2 regions of the Formivibrio sp. oc-25 genome follow, and region 2 is predicted to be linked to the other one. Evidence: riboswitches for the same ligand, from Rfam matches in the RefSeq annotation. Region 2 holds a riboswitch; the other holds the start of a gene.

Region 1 (7,501 bases), on a different contig from region 2:
GAAGGAGTTCGGCATCGATTTCGCAGCTGCTTTCATTCTGGGCGGGCAGATCGCCGGCGAGGAACCGCGCCTGTTCCAGATCTATGCGGCTGGCAACTTTATCGAAGCTTCGGCCGAGACGCCTTATTTCCAGATCGGTGAGTCGAAATACGGCAAGCCGATCATTGATCGCGTCATCCATGCCCAGCGATCGCTGAAAGAAGCCGCCAAGTGCGCGCTGATCTCGATGGATTCCACCCTGCGCTCGAACCTGTCGGTCGGTTTGCCACTGGATCTGCTGCTTTACGAGCGTGATGCACTGGTGGTTGGCCAGCATGTCTGCATCGAAACGGATGATCCGTATTTCAACCTGATCCACAACCAGTGGGGCGAAAGCTTGCGCCAGGCGTTTGCCGAGCTGCCGGATTTGCCGTGATGACTCAGGTAGCTTTAAGCGGCGTTTTCGCGATAATCCAGAATAAATCCCGCACCCTGATCCCGCCCCAATACTTGGACCAGCCACGGTAATAGGGTCTGCAATTCCTGCTGCAGGGTCCAGGGCGGGTTGAGGATGAACATGCTGCTGCCATGCATGCCAAAGCCATCGGCTGCCGGCTTCTGAATGTTGAGACCGGCATGCAGCCAGTTCTTGCACGGCAGCTTTTTCAGGTTCTCGGTCAGTTCCGCCACTTCGCGCCGTTGCAGGTGCGGATACCAGATCGCATAGGTGCCGGTGGCAAAGCGTCGCAGGGCTTCCTGCAGCGCCTTGATGACAGTCTGGTAATCACGCTTGTCCTCGAAGGGCGGGTCAATCAGGATCAGCCCGCGACGCGGGGCTGGCGGCAGCACCGCCTTCAGCCCGGCAAACCCGTTGCTCTGCTGGATTATGGCTAGCTTGCCCAGGTCGGCAAAATTTTCCTGCAGCAGCTTGTTGTCGCTCGGGTGCAATTCGAACAGACGCAGCCTGTCATCTGCGCGCATGACCTTTTCCGCCAGCATCGGCGAGCCAGGGTAATAGCGCAGCTTGCCATCCGGATTCAGCGATTTCACCAGTTTCACATAATCGGCCAGTGCCGGCGGGAGGTCGGAGCGATCCCACAGCCGTGCGATGCCGGTCTCGTATTCGGCATTCTTGGCGGCGAAGCCTTCATGCAGCGCATAACAACCGGCTCCGGCGTGGCTATCGACATACCACCAGGGTTTGTCCTTCTGGTTCAGGTAGCGCAGCAGCATCAGTTCGATGGTGTGTTTCAGAACATCGGCATGATTGCCGGCATGGAAAGCATGGCGGTAGCTAAGCATGGTATTTCAGGCTTTCTTGAGTTTTTCGAAGAGCAGACTTTCGGCGCTATAGAGTAACAGTGCTGTCCAGATGAGCGCGAATCCCGCCAGCCGGGTCTGGCTGAACGGTTCGTGCCACAGCCATACACCGAGCAATAGCACGATGGTCGGGTTGATGTACTGCATCAATCCCAGCGTGGTCATGGACAGGCGACGTGCGCCAGCGGCAAACATCAGTAACGGGATCGAAGTGATGGGGCCGGCCAGCAGCAACAGAAATTGAATCCCGGGCGTGGCATGCAGGAAGCCGCTTTCCCCCTTGCCAATCAGCCAGAGCATGGCCACGGCGGCAAACGGAAACAGCAACAGGGTTTCCATGGCCAATCCTTCCAGTGCACCCAAGGGCGCTGTCTTGCGCAAGAGGCCATACGTGCCAAAGCTGAAAGCCAGAATCAGCGAAACCCAGGGCAGTTGGCCTTGCTGTATGGTCAGCCACAAAACACCGCAGCCGGCCAGTCCAATCGCCATCCATTGCATGGGGCGCAGGCGTTCATGCAAAAACATTACCCCGAGCAGCACATTGACCAGCGGGTTGATGAAATACCCCAGGCTCGCATCGATGACCCGCCCGGATTGGACGGCCCAGATATAGGTGAACCAGTTGATCGCCAGCAGTGCGGCGCTCGCAGCAAACTTCAGTATGATTTGTGGCGATTGCCGGACAGGCAGCAAGCCGCTTTTGCGACGCAAGATCAGTAACAGCATGGCGATAAAGAACAGCGACCACACCATGCGGTGCAGCAGAACTTCAAATGAGGGGATTTCATCCAGCAGCTTGAAATAAACCGAGAAAAAAGACCAGCAAAGATGAGCCCCCAGTGCGTAGAAAATACCGACATTCATGATGGCGTCTGGTGGGGCAAAGCATGGATTCTAACCGAGGGACTGCCGGCGAGGCAGCAGCTACGATTCGATTTTGTGCAAAAACACGAGGCTGATTGCAGGGTCAGGACTATCCCTTATACCGGTAAACTGGCCTGACATTGGTGGTAGACTTGCCAAAATTTTGAGGCTCCCGACATCCCACGCGCTGGGCTTGATATGTCGGGATATTTATTTTCTGGTTGATGCAAGCTGCTGAAATGAAAAAATTTTCCGTATTGTTTGTGTGTACCGGCAATATCTGTCGCAGCCCGACTGCGGATGGCGTATTGCGCAGAATGCTGCAACAGCATCAACTGGAAGCGCTGGTCGAGGTGGATTCAGCCGGTACGCTTGATTATCACTCAGGCGAAGCGCCTGATCCGCGCGCGCAATTGCATGCGGGCAGGCGCGGCTATGATCTGTCGTTTCTGCGTGCCCGGCCGGTTAACGAACAGGATTTTCATCGGTACGATCTGATTCTGGCCATGGATCGCAGCCATCTGGCTATTCTGGATCGACGTTGTCCGCTTGAGCACAAACATAAGCTGCGTCTTTTCCTGGAGTTCGCACGCAATGTCGTGGGGATGGAAGTGCCCGATCCGTATTATGGCGGCGAAGAAGGATTTGAGCACGTGCTTGATCTGATTGAAGATGCCTGTCGTGGCTTGTTGGAACATGTGCGCCCGCAATTGGCAGCAGCTTGATATTTCGGGTTGCCCGGCTGCTGGGGGCTCGTTACAATGCGCGCTCCTGTTCTTCGGGGGAGTAGTCGCCGCCTTGTGCGCGGGGATGCGTCAACATGCTTGGGCTTTTTGCCTATGGTGCATCCGGCTGATCATCGATCAGTTTGACAAGACCCGAGGTTTGCTCAGTGCGCTCAAGGGGTGGGCCGCACTGTGCTGCCTCGTGTCGATTTGCCTGCCCCGGAATGCTGTTTCCCATGGATACCTTTCTGCTTTCCACGCTGGTTGTAACCATCGCCGAGATGGGCGACAAAACACAACTGCTGGCCTTGGTGCTGGCCGCTCGTTTCCGTCGCCATCGGCCGATTATTGCCGGCATTTTTGTTGCAACAGTCTTCAATCATTATGCAGCAGGCTGGTTCGGGCAATTTGTGGCCGATCTGATCGCGCCGGGCGTGCTGCGCTGGATCGTGGGTTTGGGTTTTCTGGCGATTGCAGCATGGGCGCTGGTGCCGGACAAACTTGAAGAGGACGAGGCGGAAGTCAAGCCTTATGGCGCCTTTGTCGCCACAACGATCGCTTTTTTCCTGGCAGAGATGGGTGACAAGACCCAGATTGCCACGGTGGCTTTGGCGGTCAAGTACTCGCCACTGTTCGCAGTCGTCATGGGCACGACGCTGGGCATGATGCTGGCCAATGTGCCGGCGGTGATTCTTGGCAACTGGATTTCGGCACACATGCATTTATTGCGTTATGTGCGTTTTGCCGCCAGTGCAGTGTTTGCAATACTTGGCGTGCTGGCATTGCTTGGCGTTGGCATGCAGATTTGATGCAGGGTAGTAAAAAAACCGGCCGGTCGGCAGGTGCTGACCGGTTTTTTTATATAAAAGGGGAACGTAATGCTGGAAAAGCTGTTCAAGCTGAAGGAAAACGGCACCGACGTGAAAACGGAGGTTATCGCCGGGTTTACCACCTTCCTGACGATGGCCTATATCGTCTTTGTCAATCCGTCGATTCTGTCCATCACGGGCATGGATTTCAATGCTGTGTTCGTGGCAACGTGTCTGGCAGCTGCGCTGGGCACCGGGATCATGGCGCTGGTTGCCAATTACCCGATTGCATTGGCACCAGGCATGGGCCTGAATGCCTATTTCACCTTCACGGTTTGCAAGGGCATGGGGGTGAGCTGGCAGGTGGCGCTGGGGGCGGTTTTCATCTCCGGCATCATTTTCCTGGCCGTTAGCCTGTTCAAGGTGCGTGAGGCCATCGTCAATGCCATTCCGCATTCACTCAAGCTGGCGATTTCGGCCGGTGTTGGCATGTTTCTGGCAATTATCGCCTTGAAAAATGCCGGCGTAATTGTGGCATCCCCGGCTACGCTGGTGACACTGGGCAGTATTCATGACCCGAAGACCTTGCTGGCTATCCTGGGTTTCTTCCTGATCGTGGCGCTGGAATATCGTCGCGTGCCCGGCTCCATCATCATCGGCATTCTGACAGTCACCGTGCTGTCCGTGCTGCTGGGCTTGTCTGAATTCAAGGGTGTGGCTTCGCTGCCGCCGTCGATGGCCCCGACCTTCATGCAGATGGATATTCAGGGTGCACTCAATGCCGGTCTGCTTGGCGTGATTTTCGTATTCTTCTTTGTTGACCTGTTTGATACCACCGGCACCCTGATCGGCGTGTCGCACCGTGCCGGTCTGCTCGACAAGGATGGCAAATTGCCGCGTCTGAAGAAGGCTTTGCTGGCCGACAGCGTAGCCATTGCCGCCGGCGCTACTTTTGGCACCTCTTCGACCACCGCCTATATCGAATCTGCCGCAGGTACCGCCGTGGGCGGTCGTACCGGTTTGACTTCGCTGGTGGTGGCCATTCTGTTCCTGGCCGCCTTGCTGTTCTCGCCCCTGGCTGGTTCGGTTCCTGGTTTTGCTACCGCTCCTGCACTGTGTTACGTGGCGGTCTTGATGACCCGTGGCCTGGCTGAAATTGAATGGGGTGATCTGACGGAATCTGCGCCGGCAGTCATGACTGCGCTGGCTATGCCGTTTACCTATTCGATTGCCGATGGCATTGCATTTGGCTTCATCAGCTATGTGGCGATCAAGGCATTCGCTGGCCGTTTCAAGGATCTTTCGATCGCGGTCATCGTCATTGCTGCGCTTTGGCTGGTAAAGTTCGCTTTTTTTGGCTAACTGATGATGGTCATGGACAAGCCTTTCTACGCCGAATATATCCGCGAACGTATCCGTACTGTGCCTGACTGGCCACAGCCAGGCATCATGTTTCGCGATATCACGCCGCTGCTGCAGGACAAAAAGACATTTCGCGTGCTGGTCGATGTCTTTGTCCATCGCTATATGGATCAAAACCTTGATTATGTGGCGGGTGTTGATGCACGCGGGTTTATCCTGGGGGCTGTAGTTGCCTATGAGTTGAACCTGGGATTCATTCCGGTGCGCAAGAAAGGCAAGCTGCCGTACCAAACCGTTGAAGAGGAATACGAACTCGAATATGGTTCGGCTACCGTCGAAATCCACACCGATGCCTGCTGCAGTGGTGATCGCATCTTGCTGATCGACGATCTGGTAGCCACTGGCGGTACGATGCTGGCGGCCTCAAAATTGCTGACCCGTATCGGTGCCGAAGTGGTGGAAGCGGCTGCGATTGTCGACCTGCCCGAATTGGGCGGGTCGAAACTGATCCGCGCAGAAGGCATACCGCTGTTTACCGTGTGCGATTTCGAAGGTCATTGAAATCGTTGAAGCATGCCAGGCGAGGGTAGATAATGCCCTCGCTGTTTTTCATTTGTTTTTGGAACTGGTACCGTGACTCTGGAACTACCACAAATTGAATCGATTCTCGAAAATGCCGATTGTCTGCATGATGAGGCCGAAGTACTGGCTGCCATCGAGCGCATGGGCGCCGAGATGACCGAGCGCCTGCGTCTTGCAAATCCGATCGTGTATACCGTTCTCAATGGTGGCATGATCCTGGCAGGTCAATTGCTACCCAAGCTCAGATTGCCGTTACAGATGTCCTATCTGCATGCGACACGATATCGGATGGAAACGAGCGGAGGCGAGATTGAGTGGAAGGTTCCGCCGCGTGGTGATATGCGCGGTCGTACCGTTTTGATCATCGACGATATTCTGGATGAAGGTCACACGCTGGCTGCTATCGTTGAGCATTGCCGCAAGCAAGGCGCCAAAGAGGTATTGGTTGCAGTACTGATCGATAAACTGCATGAGCGCAAGGCGCCTGGCATCAAGGCGGATTTTGTCGGCCTGGAAGTGGAAGATCGTTTCCTGTTCGGCTGCGGCATGGATTATCAGGATTATTGGCGTAATACTTTGGCGATTTACGCTGTCAAAGGCCTGTGATCCCCAGATGTGATGTGTTGCCTGAACCGGCACGAGACGGATAAGGTGCTTGAACCGTTATGACTCGTGCCGGGTGATGCAAACCATCAGTTATCAGACAGCCAGTACGCCCTTGATGTAGACAACAATTTCCTGGTCTTGGGCATTGGCAAAGAAGTATTCCTGGAATTTCTCGCCGGCAATAGCCGCCTTCAACAGGTCTTGATCCACTTCCTTCAGGACGGTCAGCATGTCCTTGCAGGCTGCGGCCTTCATCTGCTTCAGAATGTCACGGTTCTTGGCCATGATGGCAGCACGTTCCTTGGGGTAGCCCAAACCGCGTTCGCCGTCGAACAGTTTACGGTAGCAGTCTTGCAGATTTAGTTCAGCAGCCCAGCCGAAGCCCTTGGCATACGGCATGGCGATGGCGTTGCCGTCGTTGATCTGGCCGAACAGGAAGGCGTCGGTCGGGTCGATGACCAGACCGCAGAATACGCCCGGCATCGAGTTGCAGGCGAGCATGGCGCCCATGCCGGTGCCACAGCCGGTCACGACAAAATCAGCAGCCTTTGAATTCAGCAGAATACCTGCAAGCAGACCGTTCATCACGTAGGTGAGCGAAGCCTTATCTTCAGCACCATACATGCCGTAGTTGAAGACGGTGTGACCGAGCGGTTCGGCAACGGTCTTGAGTGCATTGAAGATGATTTCGTTCTTGGCCGCTTGGCTGTTTTCGTTGATGAGGGCGATTTTCATGGTGATTTACCTTACAGTGCTTGGTGGCAACTTGCCTTGCCAAATACATAAATGCAGCGATCAGTTGATTAGGTTACCGGTCTCATGTGAGCGGTAAAAAACAACTGACTACCGCGCGAGCGGTGCAAGGGTAAACTGGTCTTGGGTTAAAGGCAACCCATTTCCGGGCTGGTCGACCAGGGTCGGCATGTAGTTCGGATAGTCAATCCGATCGGTTCGTATGATGTGGATTCTCATCCAGAAGGATGCTTCGGGTGTGTTCGAGCCATTCACGCCAAATGGCTAGGGAGACAGCGAGCAGAACCGGACCTGCAAACAAGCCAATCAGGCCAAAGGCGTTGATGCCACCGAGTACTGACAGAAAGACCAGCAGGAAGGGTATGCGAGTGGGGCCGCTGATGGCGAGCGGGCGTACCAGATTATCCACGGAGCTAACAATCAGGGCACACCACACAGCCAAGCCGATTGCAGCAGCAGTTTCTCCTTGTGCCAATAAGCCAATCGACAATGAGATCCATA
Region 2 (7,501 bases):
GAAAAGCCGCTGGTGCATGGTTTCGGCAAGCCCTTCCGTGCCGCAGAAGCCAAGCCGCTGCATACGCTCTTGATGATCAAGGCATCGAGCGAAGCCCAGCGCGCCTATGAACCGGCCAAGCGCCCGTTCCTGATCTCGCGCGCCGGAGCTGCGGGCATGCAGCGCTATGTGCAGACCTGGTCCGGCGACAACTACACCAGCTGGGAAACCCTGCGCTACAACGTGAAGATGGCCATGGGCCTGGCCTTGTCCGGCGTATCCAACACTGGTCACGATATCGGCGGCTTCTCCGGCCCGGCACCGGAACCGGAACTGTTCCTGCGCTGGGTGCAGCACGGCATCTTCCTGCCGCGCTTCTCGATCCACTCCTGGAACGATGACAAGAGTGTCAACGAGCCGTGGATGTATCCGGAAATCACGCCGTTCATCCGCGATCTGATCAAGCTGCGCTATCGCTTTATCCCCTACATCTACGACCTGCTGTGGCGCTCGCACACCAACTATGAGCCGATGATCCGTCCGACGTTCTACGACTTCCCGCAGGATGCGCGTTGCTATGATGAGAACGACGACATGATGCTGGGCGGCAAGCTGCTGGTGGCCTCGGTGGTCGAACCCGGCCAGCGTGAGCGCGTCGTCTACCTCCCGCAAGGTTGCAACTGGGTGGATTACTGGAGCGGCATGCGTTTTGAAGGCAGCCAAGCCATCACGCTGGCAGCACCGTGGGATCGCCCGCCGCTGCTGGTGCGCGAAAGCAGCATCCTGCCGCTGAACATCGCCGAGCAGCATTTTGCCCAGCCGGCCGATGAGCGCGCCTTTGCCATCTTCCCGCCCGCAGGCGCTGCAGAGTTCAGTGATGAATTCTTCGAGGATGATGGCGACAGCGAAGGCTACCGCCAGCAGCAGTACGGCCTGTGGCAAATCGCGGTCAAGGCGGCAACCGACAGCCTGGATATCCAGGTAACCGCCGCCGGCAACTGCCCGCCCGCAGCACGCGAAATCACCCTACTGCTACCGCTGCAGGAAACCCGTGCACTGGGTTGTGGCACTGCCCGCATCCTGTCGGATTGCCTGGGCAGCCAATGGCGCGAAGTGAAAATCGCTCTGGCATAAAGTAATAAAAAACCGAGGTGTACCAAGCCGACCGGCCCGAACGATTCGGGCCGGCATCACTCAACCGAGAAGAGGTAGCTGCACATGAAAAAAGTCATGATCTCTCCATCCAAGTATGTTCAGGGCGAAAACGAACTGAGCAATCTGGGTGAATACGTTGCCGCGTTCGGCAGCAAAGCCCTGCTGGTCTCCTCAACCGATGACGAAGGTCGCGTTCGCGCACAACTCGATACCGCGGTATCTCGTGCTGCTTTCACCCTGACCTCCGCCGGTTTCAACCTGGAATGCAGCTGGGCAGAAATCAAGCGCATCAAGGCATTGGCCGATGAACAAAGTGCCGATGTCATCATCGGCCTGGGGGGCGGCAAATCGCTCGATACCGCCAAGGCTGTCGCGCATCTGGCCAACAAGCCGGTGATCATTGTGCCGACCATCGCCTCGACCGATGCACCGTGCAGTGCACTGGCCGTGATCTACACCGAACACGGTGAATTCGAAGAATATTTCTTCTTCCGCAACAACCCCAATCTGGTTCTTGTCGATACCGCCATCATTGCCAAGGCGCCGGTACGCTTCCTGGTAGCCGGCATGGGCGATGCGCTTTCGACCTGGGTTGAAGCCCGTGCCTGCGCCAAATCGTTCGCCAAGAACGCCTCGCACGGCCACAGCACCATGGCGGCCAATGCGATCGCCAAGCTTTGCTATGAAACCCTGTTCGAAGATTCGCTCAAGGCCAAGGCCGCCTGCGAAGCCGGCGTGGTCACCCAGGCACTCGAAAACATCATCGAAGCCAATATCCTGCTCTCGGGCCTCGGGTTCGAGAGTTCCGGCCTGGCTGCGTGCCATTCGATCCACAACGGCCTGACCGTGCTGGAAGAAACCCACAAGTTCTTCCACGGCGAAAAAGTGGCTTTCGGCGTTATCGTCCAGCTCGTATTGGAAAATGCCCCGCAGGAAGAACTCGATCGCACCATCAAGTATTGCCAATCCGTTGGCCTGCCGACCTGCCTGGCCGATCTGAGCGTGACCGAAGTGACGCCCGAGAAGATCATGAAGGTTGCCATCGGCGCGACTGCCGAAGGTGAAACCATCCACAACATGCCATTCCCGGTCACCGCCGACATGGTTTGTGCCGCCATCCTTGCCGCTGACAAGCTGGGAGCCCATTGATGAAAAAACTGATCAACAAGGTCGAAGATATCGTTGTCGAAATGTGCGAAGGCATGGTCAAGGCTCATCCCGAGCATCTGGCCTTTAATGCCAAGCACAAGATCCTGAGCCGCAAGCAGCTCAACAAGAACAAGGTCAGCCTGATCTCTGGCGGTGGCAGCGGCCACGAACCGGCGCATGGCGGCTTTGTCGGCAAGGGCATGCTCGATGCCGCCGTGTGTGGCGATATCTTTGCCTCGCCTTCGACCATCCAGGTCTACAACAGCATCCTGCAGACCGAGTCGGACAAGGGCACGCTCCTGATCATCAAGAACTATTCCGGCGATTGCATGAACTTCGATGCCGCTGCCGAGATGGCCGAGGAAGACGACGACATCAAGGTAGCGCGCGTCTACGTCAACGATGACGTGGCGGTGAAGGATAGCCTCTATACCGTTGGCCGCCGTGGCGTAGCCGGTACGATCTTTGTGCACAAGATCGCCGGTGCTGCCGCCGAGGAAGGCCGTGATCTGGCAGGCGTGAAGGCGGTGGCCGAGAAGGTCATCGCCAATGTGCGCAGCCTCGGTTTTGCCTTCACCTCCTGCACCGTACCTGCCAAGGGCTCGCCGACCTTCAAGATCGCCGATGACGAAATCGAATTCGGTGTCGGCATCCACGGTGAGCCGGGCATTGCCCGCGAAAAGATGCAAAGTGCTAGCGAACTGGCCTACCGTATGGTCGAAGCAATTGCCGCAGATCTTCCATACGTGGCGGGGAATGAAGTGGCCTTGATGGTCAACGGCTTGGGCAACACGCCGCTGCAGGAACTGTATCTGCTCAACAACTCGGTGACCCAGGAACTGGAAGCGCGCGAGCTGAAGATCTACCGTACCTTTGTCGGCAATTACATGACTTCGATTGATATGGCCGGCGCCTCGGTCACGCTCTTGAAGCTGGACGACGAACTCAAGGCATTGCTGGATGCCCCGGCCGATACACCGGCACTGAAAGTATAAGGAACACGCATGAGCACCATCCGTAAAGAAAACGTTATCAACACCGTTGCCGCCATGTGCGACATCATCATCGAAAATGAAGTCCCGTTCTGCGAGCTGGATTCCGTGGCCGGTGATGGTGACTTCGGCATGTCGCTGGCCAAGGGCTTCAAGCAGGTCAAGGCCGAATGGAATGATCTGGAAACCGACGATATCGGTGCCTTCCTCAAATCCTGCGGCATGATCATCACCGAACACTGCGGCGGCGCTTCCGGCCCGATCTGGGGTTCGGCCTTCCGTGGCATGGGCAAATATGCCCAGGATAAATCCGAGCTGAACCTGACCGAGCTGGCCGAGATGCTGCAATCGGCCATCGATGCCATCCAGAAGCGCGGTGGCGCCAAGCTGGGAGACAAAACCCTGCTCGATGCCCTGATTCCGCTGGTGGAATCGATCAAGGCCAGCGCAGCCAGCCAGTCTGCCTTGTTGCCGGCATTCCAGGCTGCCGCGCAAGCCGCAGTGGACGGTGCGGAAAAAACCAAGCTGATCAGCGCCAGCAAAGGCCGCGCAAGCTATGTGGGCGAACGCAGTGTGAATTTCCCCGATGCCGGTGCAACAGCAATTGGCGTGATTGCCACCAGGCTCCTGGCCTGCTAAAACACCCCTGTTGGCCCGTACTGCTCATCCGGTACGGGCCATGGGTATCACCGCGACATTCCCTCGCGCATCCCGATCATTCACAACAACGCAAAAACCGGAAGGAGAGACCGTGGCTGCCCCCAAATTCGTTATCGGCAACTGGAAAATGAATGGCTCGCTGCAGGCTAACGCAGCGCTTGTCAGTGCACTTCGTGCTGAATTGCCGCAGCTCGATGCAGCGGTTTCGATGGTGGTTACACCACCCTACCCTTATCTGGCACAAGTGAGTGAACTGCTCGCAGGCAGTGACATTGGCTTGGCGGCACAGGATGCCTCACAGCACAAATCCGGTGCCTATACCGGCGATGTGGCGTGCGGCATGCTCAAGGATTTCGGCACGCAATACGTTCTGCTCGGACATTCGGAGCGCCGTGGCTACCACGCCGAGAATGATGCGCTGATCGCACAAAAGATTCGGGCCGTGCTGGATGCCGGAATGACGCCGGTTTTCTGCATCGGCGAAACCCGCGAAGAACGCGAGGCAGGGGAAACCTGGACGGTGCTCCTGCACCAGCTGGATGCGACCTTCGACCTGATCACGCTTGGTCGCGACAAGCTGATTCTGGCGTATGAGCCGCGCTGGGCCATCGGCACCGGTGTTTCTGCCACGCCGGAAATGATCGAAGAGGTTCATGGCTTCCTGCGCAAATATCTGGTCGCCAAGCATGCACAGGCCGGTGAGGATACGCCCATCCTGTACGGCGGCAGTATGAACGGCAGCAATGCCGCCAGCATTTCCACCATCGCCAATGTCGACGGAGGATTGATCGGGTCCGCATCATTGAAAGCAGAAGAGTTTGTCGCGATTTACCGCGCCGTATTGGCCGCGTAAATATTCTGACAGATATTCGACATTCTGATCATTAAGAATTAGTCGTAATAGCGATTCAAAATCGCATCATTGCCTTCATGCATGAAATTGCCTGGTTTTATTAAAATCAGGCAATTCGTTTTCAGGCAGGAATTCGTTACATTTTCACATCCTGTCTATAATTGACTTCGTTCATTTTGTTTTTTAGTATCACCACGTTCAGTTGAACACCCTCCAAAGGGGAGTAGCTTTCGGTCTTCTCAAGATCGAGATGTAGTCGTCAATACGGAAATTCATTTCCCGGCTATATCGGGCATTGCCAATGCCTTAGCAAGACCTTTGCCGTGCCGGATCCCCGGGGCAATTGTCTTGCGTCCCATATCCTGCGCCTGAGGTTAACAATTGCCAAAGGACATTGTCATGGATATAGCTTCCATCTTCAGCATGCATTTTCTCTCCGCGCTTCTCTCGATTGTTGTTATTGATCTGGTACTCGCTGGCGACAACGCCATCGTTATCGCACTGGCCGCACGCAACCTGCCAGCCCATCTGCAGAAAAAAGCCATTGTCTGGGGTACGTTTGGTGCCATTGCCGTACGCTCACTGATGACCATCATTGTTGTCTGGCTGCTGAAAATCCCGGGGCTGATGCTCGCAGGGGGTCTGGCGCTGGTCTGGATTGCCTATAAATTGCTGGCTGAAAATGAAGATGGTGAATCCGAGCATAAAGGTGGCAGCACGTTCTGGGATGCCATCAAGACCATTGTGATTGCGGATGCAGTCATGGGCCTGGACAATGTTCTCGGCGTGGCCGGCGCTGCGCACGGCAACTTCCTGCTGGTGGTACTCGGACTGCTGATCAGCATTCCTGTTGTCGTCTGGGGCAGTACGCTGGTGCTGAAACTGGTCGAGCGCTATCCGGCCATCATCTATATCGGCTCTGGTGTTTTGGCCTATACCGCAGCCAAAATGATCACCAGCGAAAACCTGCTCAAACCGCTGGTGGCAGCACACCCCGCGCTCATCGTGATCGCCTACGTCATGTCATTCGGCATCGTTCTGGGTGGCGGCCACTATATGCGCATCCGTACCGCCAACGCATAAACATCAGCCATTACCAGCGACGCCAAGCTTCCTGAAGTGCCGCACATGCCTTGCGCATGCGCGGCATTTTCTTTTTTACACACCCGATATCGGCACATTGCCTGCCAAAGTGGCACGCCCCACAAACACAACATATTGATATACTAGACAACACGAACACAACATGATGTGATTTGCAGCAAAAAAACATCCTTTGATCCAAAGCAAATTTTCGTATCGAAAAATGCAAAAATTGCACCCACAAGCAGAAACGAATCCTCTACATTAGCCAGCCATAACCTCGGAAGGTGCCTGCGCAATGGGCACCTTTCGTTTTGTAAAAAAACCGGCAGCCACTGCCTCGAGCCGGTCAACAGGAGATCACGATGCTGAAAGTCACCAAGCGCGATGGCGCCGTTGTGGAGTATGACGGAACCAAGATTGCCAAGGCGTGCGAGCGTGCCGCCCGTGCCGCCCACCATCCCGCGCCGAGCGAACTGGCACTCAGCATCGCACTCAAGGTTGAACAGCAATGCCGAACGCACGACCAGGCCACGCTCGATATCCCGACCATTCAGGAAATGGTTGAAGATGCCTTGATGAAGGATTATCCGGAAGTCGCCCGGATCTATATTGAATACCGCCATGATCGCGATGTGATCCGTACCCGCGGCTCGGCCCTGCATGCCAAGCTGATGGGTCTGGTGCACAAGACCGATGTCGAAGCTACCACGGAGAATGCCAACAAGGATGCCAATGTCTTCCCGGTCATGCGCGACCTGATGGCCGGTATCGTCTCCAAGCAGTTCGCCAGCAACTTCCTGCCCAAGGATATCCTGGAGGCGCACAACAGCGGTGACATCCATTTCCATGATATGGATTACTCGCCTTTCCTGCCGTTTACCAACTGCTGCCTGGTTGACCTGAAAGGCATGCTCGACAAGGGTTTCCGCCTGGGCAATGCCAAGATCGAAAGCCCGCGCTCGATTGGCGTGGCCTGCGCCGTGACTTCACAGATCATCGCGCAGGTAGCCAGCCATCAATATGGCGGTACGACCATCCCGAATATCGATCAGACGCTCGCGCCGTTCGTGCAGAAAACCTATGAAAAGAACCTTGAGGTTGCCCGCGAATACGGCATCGCCGAGGCGGAAAAATACGCGCGCGAACGTACCGAAAAAGAAACCTACGATGGCATGCAGGCGTGCGAATACGAAATCAACACGCTGTTCAGCTCGAATGGTCAGCAGCCATTTGTGACCTTCTCGTTCGGCATGGGAACGAGCTGGCAGGAACGCGCCATTCAGCGTGCCATCCTGCAGATCCGCATCAAGGGTCTGGGCCGTGATGGTATTACGCCGGTTTTCCCCAAGCTGGTGATGTTCCTGGAAGAAGGCATCAACCTGCGTCCGCAGGATCCGAATTACGACATCAAGCAACTGGCGCTGGAATGCACGTCCAAGCGCATGTACCCGGACATCATCTCCACCAAGCTCAACCGCCAAATTACCGGTTCAAGCATTCCGGTATCGCCAATGGGCTGCCGCAGTTTCCTGTCGGCATGGCGCGATGAAAACGGCAAGGAAGTGCTGGATGGGCGCAACAACCTTGGCGTGGTCAGCCTGAACCTGCCGCGTATCGCGATCGAATC

Evidence for each region. Region 2 has a riboswitch for manganese ahead of AC0KVQ_RS14525 (TerC family protein). Riboswitches for the same ligand answer to the same signal wherever they lie in the genome.
Region 1: it holds a riboswitch for manganese, as region 2 does, so the genes downstream of both, AC0KVQ_RS05275 (TMEM165/GDT1 family protein) here and AC0KVQ_RS14525 (TerC family protein) in region 2, are expected to answer to the same signal.

Annotation. Positions count from the first base shown of each region.
Region 1 is NZ_JBVVOL010000005.1:145,193-152,693, reverse strand. Features, by position in the region: gene AC0KVQ_RS05295 (proteasome-type protease) at 1-415, shown strand, start outside; gene AC0KVQ_RS05290 (23S rRNA (adenine(2030)-N(6))-methyltransferase RlmJ) at 430-1,281, opposite strand; gene rarD (EamA family transporter RarD) at 1,288-2,163, opposite strand; gene AC0KVQ_RS05280 (low molecular weight protein-tyrosine-phosphatase) at 2,403-2,888, shown strand; yybP-ykoY riboswitch at 2,940-3,104, shown strand; gene AC0KVQ_RS05275 (TMEM165/GDT1 family protein) at 3,125-3,697, shown strand; gene AC0KVQ_RS05270 (NCS2 family permease) at 3,767-5,059, shown strand; gene AC0KVQ_RS05265 (adenine phosphoribosyltransferase) at 5,066-5,620, shown strand; gene AC0KVQ_RS05260 (hypoxanthine-guanine phosphoribosyltransferase) at 5,693-6,247, shown strand; gene AC0KVQ_RS05255 (RpiB/LacA/LacB family sugar-phosphate isomerase) at 6,341-6,982, opposite strand; gene AC0KVQ_RS05250 (AI-2E family transporter) at 7,185-7,501, opposite strand, start outside.
Region 2 is NZ_JBVVOL010000033.1:2,223-9,723, reverse strand. Features, by position in the region: gene AC0KVQ_RS14550 (glycoside hydrolase family 31 protein) at 1-1,113, shown strand, start outside; gene AC0KVQ_RS14545 (glycerol dehydrogenase) at 1,198-2,283, shown strand; gene dhaK (dihydroxyacetone kinase subunit DhaK) at 2,283-3,278, shown strand; gene dhaL (dihydroxyacetone kinase subunit DhaL) at 3,288-3,914, shown strand; gene tpiA (triose-phosphate isomerase) at 4,027-4,788, shown strand; yybP-ykoY riboswitch at 4,995-5,096, shown strand; gene AC0KVQ_RS14525 (TerC family protein) at 5,188-5,871, shown strand; gene nrdD (anaerobic ribonucleoside-triphosphate reductase) at 6,237-7,501, shown strand, end outside.